Regions from separate parts of the Scytonema millei VB511283 genome, predicted to be linked through region 2. Evidence: predicted binding sites of a transcription regulator. Region 2 holds the regulator's gene; each other region holds the start of a gene.
The links. The regulator NtcA, encoded in region 2, controls nitrogen genes in cyanobacteria. The targets are predictions, from matches to a motif close to TNTGTANNNNNNNNTACANA.

Region 1 (7,543 bases), on a different contig from region 2:
TGATGACGAACAAGCGTGTAGCAGTTGCACCAGCATCAACCCAGTCAGGAATGCAACCAGTACTTTAGCGAAGCGGGGGATACGCACCGCATAACTCCTTTGATGTTAAAAAATTAAATGAAATTTTGATTTTATGCTCTTGTTTTGGGCAAAAGCTCAATAATAGAGATCGTACTCGGCTCGATTTAAAAAATGAGAAGTCAATGAGTATTTGCAATAATTCTTCAACAATAGGTAGAACCAATGACAGCAAAAGCCACCTATGACTTTGCAGGTAAGACTATCCTGATTACAGGCGGTGCAGGAGACATTGGCAAAGCGACCGCACTTCGTTTTGCTGCTAATGGTGCAGGTGTAGCACTCTTGGATTTAAACGAAACAAAGATGGCAGATGTGGCGCGAGAATTAGCAGAGTACAATGTTCCAGTCGCCACATTTGGCTGTGATGTGACAACCTCTGAAGATGTCGCCAAAGCTTTTGCTGGTGCTGTAGAGCAGTTGGGGCGGATCGACTATGTTTTTAATAATGCAGGCTATCAAGGTTTATTTGCCAAAACTGATGAGTATCCAGAAGATGACTTTCAAAAAGTCATTGACATCAATGTTGTCGGCGTTTTTCACGTTCTCAAAGCCGCCGCACAACATATGCGCGAATCTGGCGGCGGGGCAATTGTAAATATGGCAAGTTATGCAGGGGTAGTGGGTCCACCGAATATGCTGGCTTACGCTGCTTCTAAGTTTGCAGTTATCGGTATGACTCAGACAGCAGCAAAGGATCTCGCTCCTTATGGTATTAGAGTCAACGCTCTTTCTCCAGCGTTAATCGGTCCTGGCATGATGTGGACGCGACAAACAGAATTACAGGCAGCTGTGGGATCTCAATACTTTAGTTCAGAACCCAAAGTCGTCGAGCAACAAATGATCGATTCAGTCCCGATGCGCCGTTTGGGAAGCTTAGAAGAGGTTGCTAATAGCGTGGCGTTTCTCATGAGTGAAGAAGCTAGCTATATTACTGGGTTTAACTTGGAGATTACGGGCGGACAATGACCAGTGACTCCTGACCAGTGACTCCTGACCAGTGACCAGTGACTCCTGACCAGTGACCAGTGACTCCTGACCAGTGACTCCTGACCAGTGACCGGTTAACCGTCAACTGTCAACCGTCAACTGATAAGCAATTACCCATTACCAATTACCACTTTTAATAATTTGTAAAGAATTGAGCAAAATGCTTTTCTTTGGGCATATGCTCAAAAATACAATCTTCCTTTTGGGAGATCTGTAGATCCTGAAGGTATGATATGCGAGAAACTGGTTCGGAGCGACGCGATCGCAAGTTAGATCTGGCAGCTCATGCCGCATGGCTCTATTACATAGCTGGCAATACCCAAGAAGAAATCGCGGCAAAGCTCAGTGTGTCTCGGCAAGCGGCACAACGCCTGATTGCGCTGGCAGTGAGTGAAAAGCTGATTAAATTTCGGCTCGATCATCCCTTGAGTGAATGTATTGCTCTGGCTGAAGCGCTACGCGACAAATTCGATTTATCGCTTTGCGAAGTCGTACCGAATGACGCGGGCAGTGGCGATACATTCAATGGTATCGGCATGTGTGCTGCTAGCTGTTTAGAGACGTATCTTGTGGCAAAAACCCCCACAGTATTGGCATTTACTTCAGGGCGAACATTGCGATCGATGGTGGAGCAGATCCCGTCAATGGATCAACCGCAGCATAAAATTGTCTCGATTATTGGCAATATGTCTCACTACGGACGGGCAGGTCGGCATGAAGTCGTGATGCATTTATCGGATCGCGTCGGTTCGCAAGCCTATCCAGTCCCGACTCCGGTGGTAGCGACTAGTGTTGAGGAACGAGAACTATTGCAAACGCAGCGATCGTTCATCGCCGTCAAAACTCTTGCCGAGCAAGCCAAGGCAACGTTTGTCGGTATCGGTCAGATTGTTTGGAATGCCCCATTACATCAAAATGGCTTTATTAACGATGACGAGATAGCTGAATTAGTCGAACTGGGGGCAGTGGGGGAGATTGCAGGCTGGGCGTACGATCGCCACGGAGTTTTGCTGCAACAGGGAACAAATAGCCGTGTCGCCAGCGTACCGCTCGAACAACCAGCACAAAGGCTTGTAATTGGTGTAGCAGGCGGCGTGAAAAAAGCAGAAGCTATTTTAGCTGCTTTACGCGGCAAGTTAATTACAGGGTTAATTATCGATGAAGCAGCCGCTCAAGCGATTCTTGACAAAATCTGAATAGGCTAGTAAAAGAGCGATCGCCTTCATAATTTGAACAGAACGCGATCGCCCAACCAACTACCAACTGCCAACCACCAACTACCAATAACTAAATATCCCGTTCGCTCAACTCGCGAGTCATGTGATCGAACGGTTCATCGATAAAAGCTGTATTTTCCACACCAGCTGCTGCTACTTGTGCCTTCACAAGATCCTTCATCATTTGGATACCGCGCACGGTAGGACCAATTGGTACACCCAGAGAATTATAAGTCTCCCGCAAGCCTTGTAGTACGCGCTCGTCTAACACGTCCATGTTGCCAGCTACCAGTGCGTAAGTCGCGTAACGTAGGTAATAATCCATATCTCTCAAACAAGCAGCATAGCGCCGCGTTGTATAGGCATTACCACCAGGACGAATCAATTCTGGTTGTTCGGCAAATAATTGCGAACCAGCCTGCTTGACAATTGACGCAGCATTTGAGTTGACTGTTGCAGCTGCTTGAACCCGTGCCGTTCCAGTGTCAAAGTAAGACTTAAGCCGTTCTAGGGCAGTGCGATCGAAGTATCGTCCTGCCACGTCGTAAGTTCCAATTAAGCTTGTTATTGCGTCCCGCATTTGATTGCTCTCCGAATTTTCCTATCTGTGGTTTGATATTGTTGAGCTAAGGAATTGCACTTGTTAATAACTGACCGTGCCACCTCACGCTTGAAAGCCTACAAGCAAACCATTGCTCTTTAAGGATTTTAAGCTAAATTTGACCCCGATGAGAAACCATCCATGCGTCCCAATTGATACAGCTTGTTAAGGAATAACTAATATAAGCCTCCAGACAGACGTTTTGTCATTTAAACTACAAAATTGCCTTCACTCTCTTTCTAGGATGATTCAAATGTGGCAAGATCTGGCTTCCAGTGAACCACATCGCGGCAGCAAGCTGAGAGTGCAGCTGAGAGTGCAATAGTTCCATTCAGTCATTGGCAGATTAAGGAGTCACCATGCCCGAAACCGCACAAGAAGTCTTGAAGATGATTCAAGACCAGAACATTCAAGTCATCGATCTAAAATTCATTGACACGCCTGGAATTTGGCAGCATTTAACGGTATACCAAAACCAAATTGAAGAAAGCAGCTTTACCGACGGCGTAGCCTTCGATGGTTCTAGTATTCGCGGTTGGAAAGCCATTAATGAATCAGATATGGCAATGGTTCCCGATCCAAAAACCGCTTGGATCGATCCATTTATGGCAGAACCGACTCTAAGCCTAATCTGTAGCATTATTGAACCTCGTACAGGAGAGCCTTACGCCCGCGATCCTCGCTCTATCGCTCAAAAAGCCCTAGACTACCTAATCTCCACAGGCATTGGTGACACAGCCTTTTTTGGTCCAGAAGCCGAGTTTTTCATTTTTGATGATGTCCGCTTCGACCAAAATCAACACGAAGGTTACTACCACGTAGATTCCATTGAAGGGCGTTGGAACACAGGTAGAAAAGAAGAGGGTGGTAACCTGGGCTACAAACCCCGCTACAAAGAGGGATATTTCCCAGTTGCACCAACAGATACCTCTCAGGATATGCGGACTGAGATGTTGCTGACAATGGCTAAGTGTGGAGTACCGATTGAAAAGCACCACCATGAAGTCGCAAGCGGTGGACAGTGCGAACTTGGTATCCGCTTCGATACTATGATCAGGTCGGCTGATAATTTGATGATTTATAAGTACGTCATCAAAAATGTTGCCAGAAAGTATGGCAAAACTATCACCTTTATGCCAAAGCCAGTGTTCAACGACAATGGCTCTGGGATGCACACCCACCAATCAATTTGGAAAGATGGGCAGCCTTTGTTTGCAGGTGATAAGTATGCTGGTTTAAGCGAAATGGGGCTGCATTACATTGGTGGTATCCTCAAGCACGCTCCTGCACTTTTAGCTTTAACTAATCCCACGACTAACTCTTACAAGCGCTTAGTCCCTGGGTTTGAAGCGCCTGTAAACCTTGCCTATTCTCAAGGTAACCGCTCTGCTTCCATCCGCATTCCGCTATCTGGACCCAATCCTAAAGCTAAGCGACTAGAATTCCGTTGTCCAGATGCAACCGCTAACCCCTATTTAGCCTTTGCTGCTATGCTTTGCGCTGGATTGGACGGGATTAAGAATCAGATCGACCCTGGCGAACCCTTAGACGTGGATATCTACGACTTGTCTCCAGAAGAGTTAAGCAAGATTCCTTCGACTCCAGGCTCATTAGAAGACGCTCTAGAAGCACTGGAAAAAGATCATGAATTCTTAACGACAACTGGGGTATTCACGGAAGATTTCCTCCAAACCTGGATTGCTTACAAGCTTGATAACGAAGTTAACCCGATGCGTTTGCGTCCCCATCCTTATGAATTTGCCCTCTACTACGATTGCTAGAACGTTACATGTATAGCAGGGAGCAGAGAGCAGGGAGCAGAGGAAAAAGACTTGGCTACTATTGCTTGTAGACAATTGAAATGTCCTCATCTATCCGCTCTCTGCTGTAACGCCTTACTATCGCTAAATGAGTTTTCAGCCACCAAATTGCAGGTGGCTTTTTTCATGCGGCAAATGCACCTTACCAGCGTCCAAAAATTTTTCGCCAAAAATCTCCAGACCTATCGAAAGATTTAGGAATTTCTCGTTACACTTATTTACAATAAATTAAAGATTAGGTAAAGACCGACTCAACAACGATTCCAGCAACTACCTATGGCTGACACTTTAACAAAACTGACATATCAAACTTTTCAGCAGAGCAAAAATTACTTTGGACTCGCTCACAAGATACTCAGCACGCGGTTGATGAGTCTCGTTTCGCCGAGCGATCGCAAGTCCAAGCCTTTGCCTCTAGACGTGCTACAGAAAATTCACCAGCGTTACGAACGTCTGTTAGAAGTAGACTGGCAAGATGCCGAGGCAAAAGTATATCCCCACAATATACTGTTCGATAACCCTTGGGATGAGTTTTTCCTCTACTATCCGGCTGTATGGTTCGATTTGCCGCAAATCTGGGAAAGAGCTAAACAAAAAAACTACCAAGATTTTGACCCCAATTTAGACACCGCTGGCTATCCCAACTACTACCTGCAAAATTTTCATCATCAAACGGGTGGCTATTTAAGCGATTTATCAGCCAATCTCTACGATTTACAAGTGGAAATTTTATTTGGCGGTTCGGCTGATGCCATGCGGCGGCGGATTCTCACACCCTTGCAGCAAGGATTGAGTGCTTTTGATGATGTACCCGCTAGCCAAATTAAGGTTCTCGATATTGCCTGCGGTACTGGTCGCACGCTAAAAATGATTCGCGCCGCTTTACCCAAAGCAGCGTTGTTCGGTACGGATTTATCCCCAGCCTATTTGCGCAAAGCCAATCAGATGTTGTCTCAAATTCCTGGGGAACTACCGCAACTGCTGCAAGCTAATGCTGAAGAGTTGCCATACATGGATAACTACTTCCACGCTACGACCAGCGTATTCTTATTCCACGAACTACCAGCAGTCGCACGGCAGCAAGTCATTGAGGAAGCTTTCCGAGTCACCAAGCCAGGTGGTAAGTTTATCATCTGCGACTCAATTCAGATGAGCGACTCTCCAGAACTAGAGCCAGCCATGACAGGCTTCTACGAAACCTTCCACGAGCCATACTACAGACATTACATGACAGATGACTTGGTAGAGCGTCTAGAAAAGGCAGGTTTTGAGAATGTCACTACTGAAGTCCAATACATGAGTAAGGTGTTGGTAGCACGTAAACCAGTGTAAAAATTGCGTTCAAAGGCGGTGGCATCGCTACCGCCTTTGAACGAGAAGATAAATTAAGATTTATTGCTAAAGACAGGCAATTACTATGCCTAAAAGCGATAAATTGGGTCTAGGAGACCTCAAAGCTGTTAGAAGGCATTTCTATGACGAGCGATCGACCCGATCCGGCAACGGTGGCAACTGAATCTATGTCTAACGAAGAAATCCTCGAAGAGTTAGTTGAAGGTACTGGCACTAACCACGTAGAAGTGATTGAAACTGTCATTGCTAGCTTGCAGCAAGATGAAAGTGCAATGGTCAGCCATAGTCAGAATAGCTATTTATGGAAGTTTAAGTATGGTAGCGTTGAAGTCTTCGTGCAACTAACCGGACAAACCGACGAAGATACATTCAAAGTTTGGTCTACGATCTTAAAACTACCAACCAAAAACGATGCTGGCTTAATGCGACGGTTACTAGAAATGAACTGGTCTGATACATTTGAAGCCAGTTTCGGTATTTTTGACGAGCAAATTGTGGTCTTGTCTACCCGCACTGTGGCAGAACTTTCTGCTGGCGAAGTATCCCGCCTGATTACAGTCGTAGCTACGATCGCCGATGATAATGACGAAGCTTTACAACAAGAATTTGCTTGACAGTTATCAGTTATCAGTGAAGAAAGGGAGCAGGGAGTAGGGAGAATTACTTTTGACTTTTAACTTTTGACTTTTAACTTTTGGCGGTTAATTCCTCACCTAGAAGCACCAGGAACAGTCCAGATGGCGATCGATCGCTATCTGGTCGAGCAGCATCAGTTAGGTCTAATGCCTGCTACATTAAGGTTTTACAGTTGGTCGCCGCCAGCAATTTCTCTTGGATACCATCAACATCAGTATCCCGATCGCTGGCAAAATTTAATTTGGCATGGTAGGGCGATCGATTTGGTACGCCGTCCAACGGGAGGTAGGGCAGTTTTACATCAAGGCGATTTAACCTATGCTGTGGTGATTTCTGGATTATCTGGGAGTCGCACTCAGGTATACCAACAAATTTGTGAATTTCTGATTCAGGGGTGGCGATCGCTAGGCATTCAGTTACACTACGGTACGGTTGGACGAGGATACATTCATAACCCTAACTGCTTTGGTACGGCAACAGGAGCGGATCTAGTTTTGGCAGATGGGACAAAATTAATTGGTAGCGCTCAACTAAGGCGCGGTAATGTTATTCTTCAACATGGTTCGATGCGGTTGGAGCCAGATGAGGAGTTGTTTGCTCAAGTATTTGGTAAAGATGTTTTTGCTCCAGTAAAACTACCTCTGAATCTACACAAGGAAGAGTTAGTCAGAACAGTTATGAATGCCTTAGTTGCATCTGCCAAAAGTTATTTTCAGGCTGAATTCGTCGTACAACCGCTATCCGATCGAGAATGGGAAAAAGTATATTTGGATTGCGATTAATCAGTTATCAGTTATCAGTTATCAGTTATCAGTTATCAGTCAAGCGTGGTGCGTGGTGCGCGAGTC
Region 2 (7,543 bases):
ATGAGGAAGCCTCAGCGAATAGAATTCGCAGCTACATAAGCGAAGTCCGCCTGCGCGGACTCGTAAGCGAGGTTTTTAACCCGCGCAGGCGGGTTTTGTTTGTGTAGTCGCGACTTATAGTCGCTCCCATACAAGATATAGCACTCGAAACAAAGATTAGGACATAATAGAGGAGAAATCAACGAGAGAAAAAATGCCAGCTCCCTATAGTTATGATTTGAGAACAAAAGTCATACAGGCAATAGATGGTGGAATGGGAAAAACCCAAGCCAGTAAAATCTTTAAAATTAGCCGGAACACCATCAATCTCTGGCTTCAGAAAAGGGAAGAAACAGGAGATTATCGAGCAGAAGATGGATATCAGCGAGGCTATGGCGCAAAAATTACCGATTTAGAAGAGTTTAAGGAATTTGTCCGAAAACATGGCAGTCGAACTCAAAAAGAAATGGCTTCTTCTTGGCAAGAAGAAATTAGTGACAGAACTATTGGCAAAGCTTTGAAGAAAATTAGATTTACTCGAAAAAAAAACTTACGGGTATCAAGAAAGAGATGAAGCCAAAAGGCAAGAGTTTCTCGAAAAGATTGGTCAAAAAGGCATAGAAGAGCGAGTATATATAGATGAGTCAGGAATAGATAATCGAGACGACTATGGTTATGGCTGGAATGAAAAAGGACAAAGATTCTTTGACTTGAAATCGGGAAAAAGAAGTATGAGAGTTAGCATTATCAGTGGTTTATGTCAAGGTAAATTGATAGCTCCATTCACATTTGAAGGCGCTTGCAATCGCTTAGTTTTTGAGCAATGGTTATCTGAAAAGTTGTTACCGCATTTAAAACCAGGACAGACTTTAATTCTAGACAATGCTACCTTTCATAAATCTGAGAAAATCCGAGAATTAATCGCCCAAGCAAAATGTGAACTTGAATACTTACCGCCTTACTCTCCCGATTTAAATGAGATTGAGCATTACTGGTTTCCGATTAAAAACCGAGTAAGGAAATCTCAAGGAACCATTGAAAACTTTCGTGAACGAGTAGATGCTTCTGTTCGTCTTGCGTCCTAATCTATACTTCGAGTGCTATATTAAGTTCTCCCTCAAAGCTTCACATCTTTAAGACTTTACAAACCCTGGCTAGTTTCTAAAGCTTTGATAATATCTACCCAGTCAAGTGGGCTAAAATAGCCAAGACTGACTAAGCTGGAAAAAGCTTAAATCTTCCACTTCAAATTTATGACAAACATTCAGCCAGTTCAATCTCTTTCCCCTACTAAATCAAGCGATCGCGTTGTCGATTACTTCACCAAGCAAGCTTACGAGATCGGTTATATGGCTGGATTTTTGGTTGCTTGTCTAGATGATTTTTGTAACTGGTTGGCGATGCTAATTTCAGAATAGTTATTGGCGATCGGTTACAGTTAATTTGGTTTTAGAAACAGATTTTATATCTCTAATTTGAAGCAAATATATCAATTTCATCTGCTCCCTACTCTCTGCTCTCTGCTCCCTATACAAGACAACTTAATACAAAAATAGTTTTGAGCAGTTTCGCCTACCCAGGTATTGGGTAGGTTTCTTTTTTACATACCCATAATTTCGTAACCAGCATCGACATATATCACTTGACCCGTGATACCGCTAGCTAAGTCGCTGCAGAGGAAAGCTGCGGTGTTACCCACTTCTGTCTGCGTCACCGTGCGACGTAAAGGAGCAACTTGCTCGACATGATGAATCATATCTAAGATTCCACCTACTGCTGAAGAAGCGAGGGTACGAATTGGACCGGCGGAAATAGCATTCACCCGGATGTTTTGCGATCCCATTTCAGAGGCAAGATACCGCACGCTCATTTCTAAAGCTGCTTTAGCAATTCCCATCACGTTGTAGTTAGGAATTACTCGCACGCCGCCTAAATATGTGAGAGTGACAATACTACCCCCTGCTGTCATTAGGGGTTTAGCAGCTCCGCTCAATTGCAGTAAAGAGTAAGCACTAATATCTAGAGCTTTACCGTAACCCGATCGCGAAGTACTGCTGATATCTCCGCTCAAGTCATCCTTGTTAGCAAAGGCAAGGCAATGGATTAGAATATCTAGTCTCTCCCATTTTTCTGCGATCGCCTCAAAGGTAGATTGAATCTGCGCTTCATTCTGCACGTCACAGGGCAAAAACAGGCTAGGGTTCAGGGGAGCTACTAGATCGGCAACTTTTGTTTCCATCCTGCCCCGTTCGTCTGGTAAATAGGTGATCCCCAGGTTTGCACCAGCTTTGTGTAACTGTTGGGCGATCCCCCAAGCAATGGAGCGGTTATTGGCTATGCCAGTGACAAGGGCGTTTTTTCCAGTTAAATCTAGCATACGAACTGTGTCAGGAAACTCATTAGCAGCATACACCTATATCAGTGACCAATTATCAGTTGTCAGTTATCAGTTGTCAGTTGTCAGTAGTTTTTCCTCTGTCCCTTGTCTCCCTTGTCTCTCTCTTGCCACTAGTCATTTAGTCACTCCCCGATCGCAACTTTTTCAAATCAATTAGCTAGAATTTAAGTAAAATTCCTTATTCTCGCTTAAGATATATTGGCAAGTAGTTTTCATGCTAAGTAATTGAGATTTGAGGACAAAATACTCTGCCATTTTTGCTTTAGAATCGATTTCTTTGCGGTCTATTCAAGTTTTTGTAGCTTTGAATACAAAAAAACTGGAAGATTCTGATTTAGATGCATAAAGAGCAGATCTTCTGGATTTTGACTCGATCGGTTTGTTGATGATGTTATCTGATGTACTCTTTGGTGTAGTCTTTACGGACATCTGGTTGGGCAAGGAATATGGTCGTGACGCAAGATAGACCGCTAGCACAGGTATTTCGGCAGGTAGGAGCTGGTTCGTTTCCACCAGTCGTAGAAGTATTTGAACGGGGCAAAACAATATTTTTTCCTGGCGATCCGGCAGAACGGGTCTATTTCTTACTCAAAGGCGCGGTGAAGTTGTCGAGAGTATATGAAGCCGGAGAAGAGATCACCGTTGCACTATTGCGAGAAAATAGCGTATTTGGCGTGCTGTCGCTGCTGACAGGCAATCGTAGCGATCGCTTTTATCATGCAGTGGCTTTTACGCCAGTGGAGTTACTCTCAGCACCAATCGAGCAAGTCGAGCAAGCGCTGAAAGAAAATCCCGATCTGTCAATGTTAATGCTGCGGGGCTTATCTTCGCGGATCTTGCAGACGGAAATGATGATTGAAACCCTGGCTCACCGCGATATGGGTTCGCGCTTAGTCAGTTTTTTGTTAATTCTCTGCCGCGATTTTGGTCTTCCCAGTCCAGATGGGATCACGGTCGATCTCAAGCTTTCCCATCAGGCGATCGCAGAAGCGATTGGTTCTACCCGCGTTACAGTCACCCGCTTGCTAGGAGACTTGCGCGATAAAAATATGATCTCCATCCACAAAAAGAAAATCACCGTTCACAACCCTGTCATATTGAGTCAGCAGTTTACTTAGGGGCGAGGAGCGAGGAGTGAGGAGTGAGAGGACGAGGAAGATATGGGGGACAAGGGGGACAAGGAGGACAAGGAAGCAGGGGAGCAGAGGAGCAGAGAAGCAACTACCAACTACCAACTACCAATTCCTTACACCCTAAACCCCACACCCCACACCCTTTCTTCACTGGTCACTGATAACTGATAACTGTTAACTGACAACTGACTCCCTACTCCCTCATTATTAGGGTAGGCTGTATCTGGATGATGTAAATCGCAGCAAGAAATGTCCACCGGATTCATCTGGATTGCAGCAATTATTATTTTGGGGGGTGTAATCGCGACGGTGGGCGATCGCATCGGCACGAAAGTAGGCAAAGCGCGGCTGAGTTTGTTTAAACTGCGTCCCCGTAATACGGCTACTTTGATTACCATCTTGACTGGAATGGTAATTTCTTTTTCCACTTTGGGGGTTTTGCTAGCTTTTGACAAGCGGTTGCGAGATGGGGTCTTTGAGATTGGTAGGGTACAACGATTGCTGGAATTAAGGCGACAAGATTTAACCGAAACTCGACAGCAGTTAGAAACAACTACCAAAGCCAAAACTCAAGTCGAGCAAGAACTGACTCAAGCCAGGGAAGAACAGAAAGCTCAGCAGATAGAAGCTCAAAGACAGCAAGCAGCAGCCCAAAAGCGGTTGAAAGAAATTAATCAATCTTTACGGGCAGCCTTAACTAAACAAATACAAACCCAAGCTCAACTCAACCGCACTCGCGGTCAGCTCGAACGAATTTCTGCCCAATATCAGCAAGCGCAAGCGCAGCTGAACACGGTGACTGGACAAGCACGCAGGCTACGACAAGAAATTCAACAGAATCAGAAAGAACTGCAAGCATTAGTTGCCCAACGAAATCAACTTAAAACAAGAATTAGCCAGCAAGACCGAGAAATTGCCAAATTAGACGCAGAAATTCAGCGGCGAGACCTGAGTATTGCCCAAAGAGAAGCTTTACTGAAAGATTTGGAAAAAGAAGCAATTGCTTTAGCAAGGAACTTACAACTGCTGCGCCAGGGGAATCTTGCATTAGTCAGGGGTCAAGTCCTAGCGGCGCGGGTAGTGCGCATCGTTCGCCCTTCAGCCGCTCGTCAAGCTGTCGAAGAAATTTTGCGCGAAGCTAACCGTAATGCTATGAATCAAACTCAACCTGGAGTAGAAAAAATTTCCCAAAGGGTTGTCAAAATTTCGGAAAAACAAGTCGAACAGCTCATCAAGCAAATTGACGATGGGCGAGATTATTTCGTCCGCATTCTCGCTGCAAACAATTATGTGGTCGGGGAAAGTTCGGTGCAAGTTTTTGCTGATGTGGCGCTGAATCAACAAGTCTTTAAACCTGGAGAAGTATTATCTAGAATCGAAGCGAACCCAGCAGTAATGACAACCAGAGAAGTGAGACAACGCATAGATTTGTTGTTAGAAGCTGCTAAATTTAGCGCTCAACGTGCTGGAGTGTTGGATGAGAATCTCCTAATTGCCGACAATCGTATCCAAACCCTAATTCGCTTTTTCGAGCAACTCCAGAGCTACGATCGCCCATTAGAATTAAAAGCGATCGCCGCTCAGAATATTTACACTGCTGGACCTATAGCTGTCGAGCTACTGGCAACTCAAAACGGACAGGTGATATTTAGTACTCAACAGAGTTTACCGCAGCCAACGGAGCAGGGAGCAGGGAGCAGGGAGCAGGGAGCAGGGAGCAGGGAGCAGGGAGCAGAGGAGCAGGGAGCAGAGGAGCAGGGAGTGGGGAGTGGGGAGTAGGTATGGAGATGCACTCAACTGTGATATTAGGCTTCGATCCTGGTCGAGATAAATGTGGTGTAGCAGTGATGGGACTGGATGGTAATTTGTCCTACCATCAAGTTGTATCAGCAGCAGAAGCGATCGCTACTATTCAAGCCTTGCGCCAAAAATACCGCATCTCCCTGTTAGTTATGGGCGATCGAACCACATCCAAACAGTGGCAGCAAAAAATTAGTCAAGCACAACTAGAACCGCTAACCATAGTCATGGTAGACGAACGCAACACGACTTTAGAAGCACGCGATCGCTACTGGCAGATGTATCCTCCAACTGGTCTTTCTCGCCTCATCCCGCAGGGAATGCGTCAACCCCCACGGGCGATCGACGATATTGTAGCAATATTGCTGATTGAAAGATACTTGTTAAGTCGTAAGTCGTAAGTCGTAAGTCGTAAGTCAACAGTCACTTACTACCAACTCCTCACGAATGACAAATGACAAATGACCATTAAATTTCTGCCCGAATTTTAAATGCATAATCTCCGCCTGGTTCTAGCTGATAGTCGCGTTGCTCTAGAAAGCGACCAAGAGGTTCTTGGATCAATGCCCGTCCTTGCGAAGGTTTAACAGATAACTCGCCTCGGTGAAATTGCCACTGGAATTGCCACTCAAAATTACCAGCGCACACTTCTCCTTCTAGCAAACCATGCTGCCAAGATTGTCGTGTAATCCGAACGTGGGCAACAGTTTCTGGTAATCGTTTACGACTCACAATGATACTACCGTTATGAAATGCTTTCCGAATGACTTACTTCCCACAATACCAAAACCAACTTATAGGATCGAAGAGGCGAAAGCGATCTTTCTAACGAAAGAAAGTGAGTCTTGAGTGGTTAGTGGCTAGTGGCTGGTGGCTAGATTCCTAGTTTTCGTCTTCACTAGTCACTAGTCACTAGTCACTGAAAACTGAGATTATTTCCATCTATGCATGAGCCTTTAGAAGAGACGGAATTAGCCGATGAATTAGATAAGGCAATTTGGGGCTTTGATGATATTCAGGCAGAAATTAACTACAAACAGGCAAAAGATACTCTTCATAACTTAGTCACTCGTCTCGACCTCAAACCACAAGAACGAGAGGGATTAGAATCAGAAATCGCCCAGTTAGAGACGATGCTGGAAAATCTGGAGCAGAGGGTGGTGCAAATTGCTGTCTTCGGTATGGTAGGTAGGGGAAAATCATCTCTACTTAATGCTTTGTTAGGGCAGCAAGTCTTTGAAACGGGTCCATTGCATGGCGTAACTCGCAGCACTCAAAAAGCACAGTGGGAAGTTACAGAAGAAACGATTGGTACGGGCGATCGCTACGTTAAATTTACCTTGCCTAGTAGCGGTGATTCTCAAGTAGAATTGATTGACACCCCCGGCTTAGATGAGGTTGATGGGGAAACTCGCGCTGCCCTCGCCGCGCAAATTGCCAATCGTGCCGATCTGATTTTATTTGCGATCGCCGGAGATATGACGCAAGTAGAACACAAGGCTCTTTCCCAACTGCGAGACGTTGGCAAGCCGATCCTGTTGGTATTTAATAAAATCGACCAATATCCCCAAGCCGACCGGATAGCGATCTATCACAAAATTCGCGACGAACGAGTCAAAGAATTACTCTCTCCCGATGAAATTGTCATGGCGGCGGCTTCTCCTTTGACCAAAAAAGCGATCGTGCGTCCTGATGGAACCAGAAGCGTGCAACTCAGCCAGGGACAGCCGCAAATTGAGGAATTGAAATTAAAAATTCTCGAAATTTTACATCGGGAAGGCAAAGCTTTAGTTGCTCTCAATACAATGCTTTATGCCGACAACGTGAACGAGCAAATTGTCAAGCGTAAACTCGAAATTCGTGCCAGCAGTGCCGAGCGCTTGATTTGGCGGGCAACCATGACCAAAGCCGTAGCGATCGCCCTGAACCCAATAATGATGGTCGATCTGCTCAGTGGAGCTGCGATCGATTTAATCCTCATCCTGTCTCTAGCTAAGTTATATGACATACCGATGACACAGACAGGAGCCTTGCAATTGCTACAAAAAATCGCCCTGAGTTTGGGCGGAATTAGTGCCAGCCAATTGCTAGCAAATTTGGGCTTAAGTTCCCTGAAAAGCTTATTGGGTATAGCTACCCCCGCTACCGGGGGCATTACCCTGGCTCCCTACCTTTCTGTTGCTATTACCCAAGCAGGCGTGGCGGGTGTTTCTGCTTACAGCATCGGACAAGT
Region 3 (7,543 bases), on a different contig from region 2:
TATCGGGTGCGTTCTGTTTCTAGCGAAGATTTAGGCGGCGCGGGACTTGGTTTAACGATCGTCCAACAACTTTTACTACGCTGTGGCGGTTCCATTTCCGTCAAAAGTAAAGTTGGCGAGGGTTCTATTTTCAATGTTTTGTTACCTATTGCCCCAACTAAGTAAAGTGTGGTGGCAAATGGCTCAGCATTATTTTTTGCCTACAACTCTCCACTCCCAAATAAAGGAAGAAACACTGTCAATACTTCTCCTTGTTGTGGTTTCTGACGCACGATCAATTTGCCACCAATCGATTGAAATAGGTGCTTAGTAGCATTGAGATTGAGACTAATACAGCCTGTTTCGGGTTGAAATGTCAGTAACTGACCGAGAGATTTGCCAATCGACGTGACAGAAAAACTTTGTGTCGCTTCGTCGTCTTCTCCTGGAAGTTGCGAAAATAACTGTAGCTTGAGTTGATCGCCAGCGGGAATGACCTGCACCTGAATTTGACTGCCAGCGGGCAGGCTGCGAGTAAAATTCTCGATTAATCCTGTCAGTACCCGATCGAGCATACTAGGATGGCTGATCACTGTTGGCATTTGCTGCGGCAAAATCACATCTAAAGTCATGTTGCGGCGTTTCGCACTGTTTTGCCAGCGGGGAATACTTTGCTGCAATAACTGTTCTAAAGATGTGGCAATCAAATAATTATGATTGTTGCTATCTGAAGCAGATGTTTCCAGTTCCGCCGCTTGAAACATCAACTCCATGCGATCGATTTGTTCTCGACACTCGTGTTCGATCGCCTCTAAGCGTTTTTGCACATCGCTAGACAAGTCTCGTCGCTTCAATAACAGGCGAATCAGCGTGCGAATTGTCGTCAAAGGCGTGCGAACTTCGTGGGCAAATGCTTGCAGTAGTTCTAAATCGGGACGGGAATGGGGAGTCGGGAGTCGGGAGTCGGGAGTCGGGAAATCGATATCCTCTCCTCTTATCCCCTGGTCTCCTGGTCTCCTTGTCCTCCTGGTCTCCCAGGTCTCCCTTGTCTTCTTATCCCCTGGTCCTTCTTCTGGTTCTGGCAAATACTTGAGCAACAAACGGCTAAATTGAGCCACGACCCGGTAATCTGGGGCAACGGGAGCGTATTTATGGGCGATCGCATCGAGTTGCAGTAGTAGGTATCGGGGGCTAGTCAGAGCAACTCGCGCCCGCAGCGTCTGCCATGCCTGCGCAACTATCTCCGGTTCAAACGCAAACATAAATACTGGGTCGTTATTGCCATCTACCCCAGCAACCATCACTAAGCTAAAACTATCTGTCAAAACCAAGCAAAACTGTTCCTTTGCTAGCGGATCTCCCGGTAGCAAGGGTATAGTCGTACTACCAGGTGGATCGATTTCCACTGCTACAGGTAAAGGATCGGATTTTGCTTGAGACTTGGTTACATCAGACTTGGTTGCAGCTGGCGGGAGTTGAAACGGTCTTCCTCCAGATAACTTCAGCCACTCTGCGGTAAACACTCCAGTTTGAAAGTTAGCCAGCAACTCCTTTTGACTCAAAATTGGTGCTGGACCAGCTAAAACGATGCCTCGATCGCCTTTAAATCCTAAAGAGTTTGACAATGGGGAACCAAGACTATCTAACAATAGCTGTTCGAGTGCGGCGATCGCTCCGCTCCACTCTTTCACGACTTTGAGCCGTTTAGATGCAGCACTGGTATGGCGAATGGCTTCTGTTTCCAACTCTGGAGTGTAGCAGCCAATCTCATCCGCTCTGCTCTTGGTAATAATTTCCCTTATAGTTGGTAAAGTCCACATTTGCACCAGCGATCGCCCCCTCTCACAGCTAGCAACTCTCCGTTCCGTTCCGCTTTCCTAGATAGTTCCACTTTGACTACTCAATAAGAGAGTATCGAGATTTTGGCACTAGCGACAGGCGTAAAACCGAACTCTAGTCTTCGCAATTTCCTGAATTAGGAAGGGAAAGTTGATTGTTGGTAATGGGTAATAGGCGAGAAACCGTTCGCCATTGTGCTGTTACTAGGCTGAGAGCGATCGCGAAGCTTGGTGACTATTTTGATTTTTGACTATGTACGGGCGGGTCGAGCGCATAACTAAGACTCTAGCAAATTATGTCTGGTAAACCCGCTCCTACAAATGCATAACTTTTGACTTTTGACTTTTCTACGATTCTCTCCCAGATGCCCAGAGATCTCGCCACTTAACCGTCCCTTCGCTGGCGACAACCCAGCGCCGCGCCACGATATTTTCTCGCAATGGCGATCGCCCTTCTCGCAAGATGGCATATTTGTAAGTAATTAGCTTACCAGCACTCTCCTCGAAGGGAATTTCAGCAAACCAAGTATTGGCATTGATGTACTCTAGGGGGTAAGCCTTGCCAATATCCCAGTTTCCTAGTTCTGGACAATCGCCCATCACCACAATTCTCTCACCGAGTTGAGTGTTGACCCCATTCAATTGCACTCTAACTAAAGTTTTAGCTTTTGCCCTTTCCCCAATATGGCTGAGAACAATGACATCTCTCGATCCCAGTTCTAAATTGCGGATCTCGCCGTTCTCCACTGTAAATTTGCGCCGCGTTAACACGCATGTATGCTCGCCATCTGGTAAGTCTGTCATGACCGTATCAATCGTGACGGCTTCACCCCGAGTCATGGCAACAAAGCAGCTACACTCACCATATCTTCTGACATAGCAGTAGACATCTGGGGTAATATATCGCTGCTGATGGCTACCAACCGATACGGCTGGGTTGAGTCGTCGCAAGCCAGAAAGCAAGCGAATATGACGGTAGATTTCAGTATCGTTGTCCCAACTTGTCATCATCGGTCGGTTGTAGGGATCGTTTCCGCCGTTTGTATCGTCGTGAAGATACTGTTCTGTACCGTAGTAGATGCAAGGGATACCACGAGATGTCATGATTAGAGCGATCGCCACTCGTAGCATTTCAGGGTCGGCATTAAGCGACTGAAAACGCGGCATATCGTGGTTGTCAATGAACGTGACTAACTCTGTTGCCCCGTTATAGCGGTAATCGAGATCGAACACATCTTGGATTAGTTGAAATCCACCCTCAGCGCCTTGTGCCAAAGCGCCTCGAATTGCTACACATAGACCAAAATCGAGCATGGACATACCCGAACAGTTGGCAAACTCTACCGAGCGATCGTCGAGTGGATGGCTGAAAATCCATTCACCAAAGACAAACACATCTGGTCTATGGGCTTGAATATCGGCGATAAACTCTTGCCAAAACCAAATTGGCATATGCTTGACTGTATCTACTCGCAAGGCATCTACGCCTCGATCTAGCCACTGCTTAATTGCCAATTTGATGTAATTACGATAGTCGTTGTTGTTCTCGTTAAATGTGGCTAAACCGGAAAGTTCGCAGTTCTGTACTTGCCATTCATCTTCCCAATTTGACACTTCACCGTAATGGTGATACCAATGATCTTTATCATCGTTAAAGTCAGCAATTTTTACGCCATCATCATATAATTCTCCCTTGACTCCGCTAATGTCAGGGCTACTGTGGTTGCAGACAATATCGAGAATTAACTTCATTTTGCGCTTGTGCAACTCGTCAATCAAGCGATCGAATGTTGTATTTCTTATCTCTTGAGTTTCGTTTAGAGATGGGTTTTCATCTTGACCGATGAATCGCGGATTCAAGCGTTTGAAGTCTTTCGTCCAGTAACCGTGAATTGCCGCACTTTCGATAAATAAATCTTCAATTTGCTCGAATAAAGGAGTCAGCCAAATTGCTGTCACTCCCATATCTTTAAGATAATCGAGCTTATCAATAATTCCTTGTAAGTCACCACCCCAATACTTCCCCCATTCTTGAGCATTGGGATCGTATAGTTCTGGGTTGGGGCCTTCGCTATTATTTGGATCGCCATCATAAAAGCGATCGACTACCACAAAGTAAATTGTTTCTTGACGAAATTCGATATCCCTGGTGTAAAGAAACTCTAGATCGATCTCAGTTTCTTGTTGTGGTGCTGTAATTAAAGTATCTATTTCTACTTTTGGATCGGTCAGTTCGTGTTGAGCAGGAGTAGCTTTAACCGTGGGAAGTGCTTCCATAAGGTTTACGGAGTTCTATATTTTTCAAATTGCGAGCGCATCTATGCACGAGTTGGTTTTGCTTTTGGCTCCTGTCGTTTTTCAGCGAGATAACATGCCAACCAACTATCTTTTTGCGGGCAATTGTTAAAATATGTTAATTACGAAAACTCTATCATCTATCGTGAGAAGTAATTTTATAGTGACTTTAGCGCTTTGGAGAAGTAAAACCTTGTTCGTTACTAGAATATTTAGTATCGGCAGCGGGTCTACTACTCAATCTTGACTGAGCAATTCTCTGTATAGTTATTCTCAGTATCTGTACTCCACTGCAAAATTTTAGCTCCCCTCAAAACTGCGATCGCAATTTTGAGGGGAGCTTTACGTTATTTAACAAACTTTAGCAAACTTTCTTCACATCAAAATCGCCATCTAGCTCATAGAAGAACCACTGCGATCGTAGTTAGCCGAGAAGGTGGGGTGAGGTTTGCCTTGAATATGATTCCAATATTCTGTCGTACCTTCAAAACCAATTTCAGCTGCTGCACGGTTCAACATCGATTGCTGACGGTTTTTGACTACGTGGTGGTGACGCATCATCAACGCCCGAGCTTGTTCTTGAGTAGACATAATTGATTCCTCTTTATATTTTTCTGTTTACTTTCACTTTTTTACTATAGCAAGCAATTCTGTATCTAAAAATACAAAATAGCTATTTTTAATATTTATTAACATAATTCTCAGAAAAGCGAGTCATGAGGAGCGAGGAGCGAGGAGTGAGGAATAAGAGCGGCTCAGGAAGCTGAGGGAGTGGAGGGAGCATCTACCAACTACCAACTACCAACCATTAACTGTCAACCTTTCATCCCTTACCCCTATCCCTTACCTCTTATCCCTCATAATGGGAATAGTGGGCAAAATTTGCTTTCCCAAAATCCGATCGCCGTTTTACTTGATGAAATATGTTTGATGCACTTGCCGATCGCCTAGAATCTGCCTGGAAAAAGCTGCGGGGACAAGATAAGATTTCCCATGCCAATATTCAAGAGGCATTGCGGGAAGTACGCCGTGCCTTATTGGAGGCGGATGTCAATTTGCAGGTAGTCAAAGATTTTATTGCTGAAGTAGAAACCAAGGCACAAGGAGCCGAGGTACTTTCTGGGGTTAGACCCGACCAGCAGTTCATCAAAGTTGTTTATGACGAACTGGTAGAAGTGATGGGGGAAACCAACGTTCCCCTAGCACAGGCAAACACAGCCCCTACCGTTGTTTTGATGGCAGGTTTGCAAGGGACGGGAAAAACTACCGCTACGGCTAAATTAGCATTACATCTACGCAAGCAAGACCGGAGTTGCTTGATGGTAGCGACAGACGTGTATCGCCCTGCGGCGATCGATCAGTTGGTGACGCTAGGTAAGCAAATTGACGTACCCGTGTTTGAAATGGGTAGTAATGCCGACCCCGTAGAGATTGCGCGACAAGGTGTCGAACAAGCCAAAGCACAAGGGGTAGATACAGTTATTATCGATACCGCTGGTCGCCTACAAATTGACCAAGACATGATGGCGGAGTTGATTCGTGTTAAAGAAGCCGTGCAACCCCACGAAACGCTGTTGGTAGTGGATGCGATGACGGGTCAAGAAGCAGCCAATCTCACCCGCACTTTCCACGAACAAGTCGGTATTACTGGGGCAATTCTTACCAAGCTGGACGGTGACAGCCGAGGTGGAGCAGCGCTTTCAGTACGACGAATCTCGGGACAGCCGATTAAGTTCGTCGGTGTCGGGGAAAAAGTAGAAGCACTACAACCCTTTTACCCCGATCGCATGGCATCGCGCATTTTAGGTATGGGCGACGTGCTGACGCTCGTAGAAAAAGCCCAAGAAGAATTTGACCTTGCCGATGCTGAGAAAATGCAAGAGAAAATTCTCTCGGCAAAATTTGACTTCACCGACTTTCTGAAGCAAATGCGGCTGCTGAAGAACATGGGTTCTTTAGGTGGCATCATGAAGCTAATTCCTGGCATGAATAAGATGTCGGACGACCAGCTGAAGCAGGGTGAAACCCAGCTCAAGCGCTGCGAAGCGATGATCAATTCCATGACAAAGCAGGAACGTAAAGACCCCGATCTATTATCTAGTTCCCCCAGCCGTCGCCGCCGGATTGCTAGAGGTTCTGGTTATAAAGAAAGCGACGTGAGCAAACTGGTGAGCGACTTTCAGAGAATGCGAGCCATGATGCAGCAGATGGGTCAAGGCGGGGGCTTCCCAGGTATGCCTAATCTGTTCGGTGGTGGCGGCGGTATGGGCGATCCCTATGCTGCTGGTAGTCGTCCTACTCCCCCTGGTTGGCGGGGCTACGCTGGCGGCGCACCTGCTAAGAAAAAGAAGAAAGAAAAGAAGAAAAAAGGATTTGGAACTCTGTGAGTGGCTGGTGGCTAGTGGCTTGAAGAATCTAGTCACCAGCCACCAGCCACTAGTCACTGTCAACTGTGATATGATGATCTATTCAGTGAATACAATCTATTAGCCGCCTACAGGAGAAGTTAACCCCAGTATGATCAAACTGCGATTGAAGCGATACGGTAAAAAACGGGAAGCAAGTTACCGCATTGTGGCGATAAAAAGCAGCGCTCGGCGCGAAGGTCGTGCTTTGGAAGAGCTGGGATTCTACAACCCCAGAACTGACGAAACTAAACTAGATGTGCCAGGAATCGTAAGGCGGCTCCAACAAGGTGCTCAACCTACTGATACCGTGCGTCACATTTTACAAAAAGCTAATGTCTTTGAACAGCTCAATACCGCAGCCAGCCAATCAACCAACTCATAAGGGCGATCGCACTATAAGTTCAGATCGACAACCAGATTACGCTAAACTAGCGCAATTTCTGATTCAGCCGTTTTTGGAGTCTCCCAACTCACTAAGCGTGGATTGCGAGTTCTTCCCCAGTACGGCGAAGGTTTGGCTTAGAGTCGCCTTTGAAGGTGAAGACAAGGGGCGAGTTTTTGGTCGCGGCGGACGCAATATTCAAAATATTCGCACGGTTATTACTGCTGCTGCTGCTATGTCAGGGCATTCAGTATATCTGGATATTTACGGTAGCCAAGCTTTTAATGGTGCGACGAGTGGGGAAGAAACCGGACGTTCATCAGACCGTTCATCTGCGCCAAAATTGAGGGAACAGCGAGGTGAGAGTCCCAAACCCGTGCAAAAACCTCGTTCTCATTAGTCGTTGGTTGATGGTTACCGCTCGTTTGTAACTAGTAAGCTAGAAAGAACAAATGACTGATGGCGTAGGGCGAAGCCCTTCCCATAGGGTACGACCAATGACAAATAGAAAACTGGTATGGCAGAGCCTTTAACGATCGCGCTACCAACTCAAGCTGGCGCGATCGCTTTAGCTGGAGAAAATGAAGAAAATTTGAAAACCCTGGCGCGACTCACAGGTGCTACAGTTGTGTTGCGCGGGC

Region 1: the regulator NtcA is predicted to act here: its motif matches at 3,088-3,107, upstream of glnA (type I glutamate--ammonia ligase).
Region 3: the regulator NtcA is predicted to act here: its motif matches at 4,762-4,781, upstream of gifA (glutamine synthetase inactivation factor IF7A).

What each region holds. Positions count from the first base shown of each region.
Region 1 is NZ_JTJC03000017.1:354,820-362,362, forward strand. Features, by position in the region: gene QH73_RS27165 (ABC transporter substrate-binding protein) at 1-87, opposite strand, end outside; gene QH73_RS27170 (SDR family NAD(P)-dependent oxidoreductase) at 244-1,047, shown strand; gene QH73_RS27175 (sugar-binding transcriptional regulator) at 1,302-2,264, shown strand; gene apcB (allophycocyanin subunit beta) at 2,356-2,865, opposite strand; gene glnA (type I glutamate--ammonia ligase) at 3,246-4,667, shown strand; gene QH73_RS27190 (class I SAM-dependent methyltransferase) at 4,983-6,038, shown strand; gene QH73_RS27195 (YbjN domain-containing protein) at 6,182-6,673, shown strand; gene QH73_RS27200 (lipoate--protein ligase family protein) at 6,797-7,477, shown strand.
Region 2 is NZ_JTJC03000003.1:376,625-384,167, forward strand. Features, by position in the region: gene QH73_RS13460 (peptide ligase PGM1-related protein) at 1-1, shown strand, start outside; one part of gene QH73_RS13465 (IS630 family transposase) at 194-499, shown strand; one part of gene QH73_RS13465 (IS630 family transposase) at 501-1,064, shown strand; gene QH73_RS13470 (hypothetical protein) at 1,233-1,397, shown strand; gene fabI (enoyl-ACP reductase FabI) at 1,580-2,356, opposite strand; gene ntcA (global nitrogen regulator NtcA) at 2,824-3,495, shown strand; gene QH73_RS13485 (hypothetical protein) at 3,519-3,671, shown strand; gene QH73_RS13490 (DUF3084 family protein) at 3,760-5,289, shown strand; gene QH73_RS13495 (pre-16S rRNA-processing nuclease YqgF) at 5,298-5,711, shown strand; gene QH73_RS13500 (DUF3146 family protein) at 5,779-6,042, opposite strand; gene QH73_RS13505 (GTP-binding protein) at 6,255-7,543, shown strand, end outside.
Region 3 is NZ_JTJC03000001.1:1,490,899-1,498,441, reverse strand. Features, by position in the region: gene QH73_RS06660 (DICT sensory domain-containing protein) at 1-165, shown strand, start outside; gene QH73_RS06655 (sensor histidine kinase) at 201-1,805, opposite strand; gene QH73_RS06650 (alpha-amylase family glycosyl hydrolase) at 2,166-4,094, opposite strand; gene gifA (glutamine synthetase inactivation factor IF7A) at 4,506-4,703, opposite strand; gene QH73_RS06640 (hypothetical protein) at 4,884-5,063, shown strand; gene ffh (signal recognition particle protein) at 5,036-6,499, shown strand; gene rpsP (30S ribosomal protein S16) at 6,630-6,902, shown strand; gene QH73_RS06625 (KH domain-containing protein) at 6,853-7,302, shown strand; gene QH73_RS06620 (PhoH family protein) at 7,420-7,543, shown strand, end outside.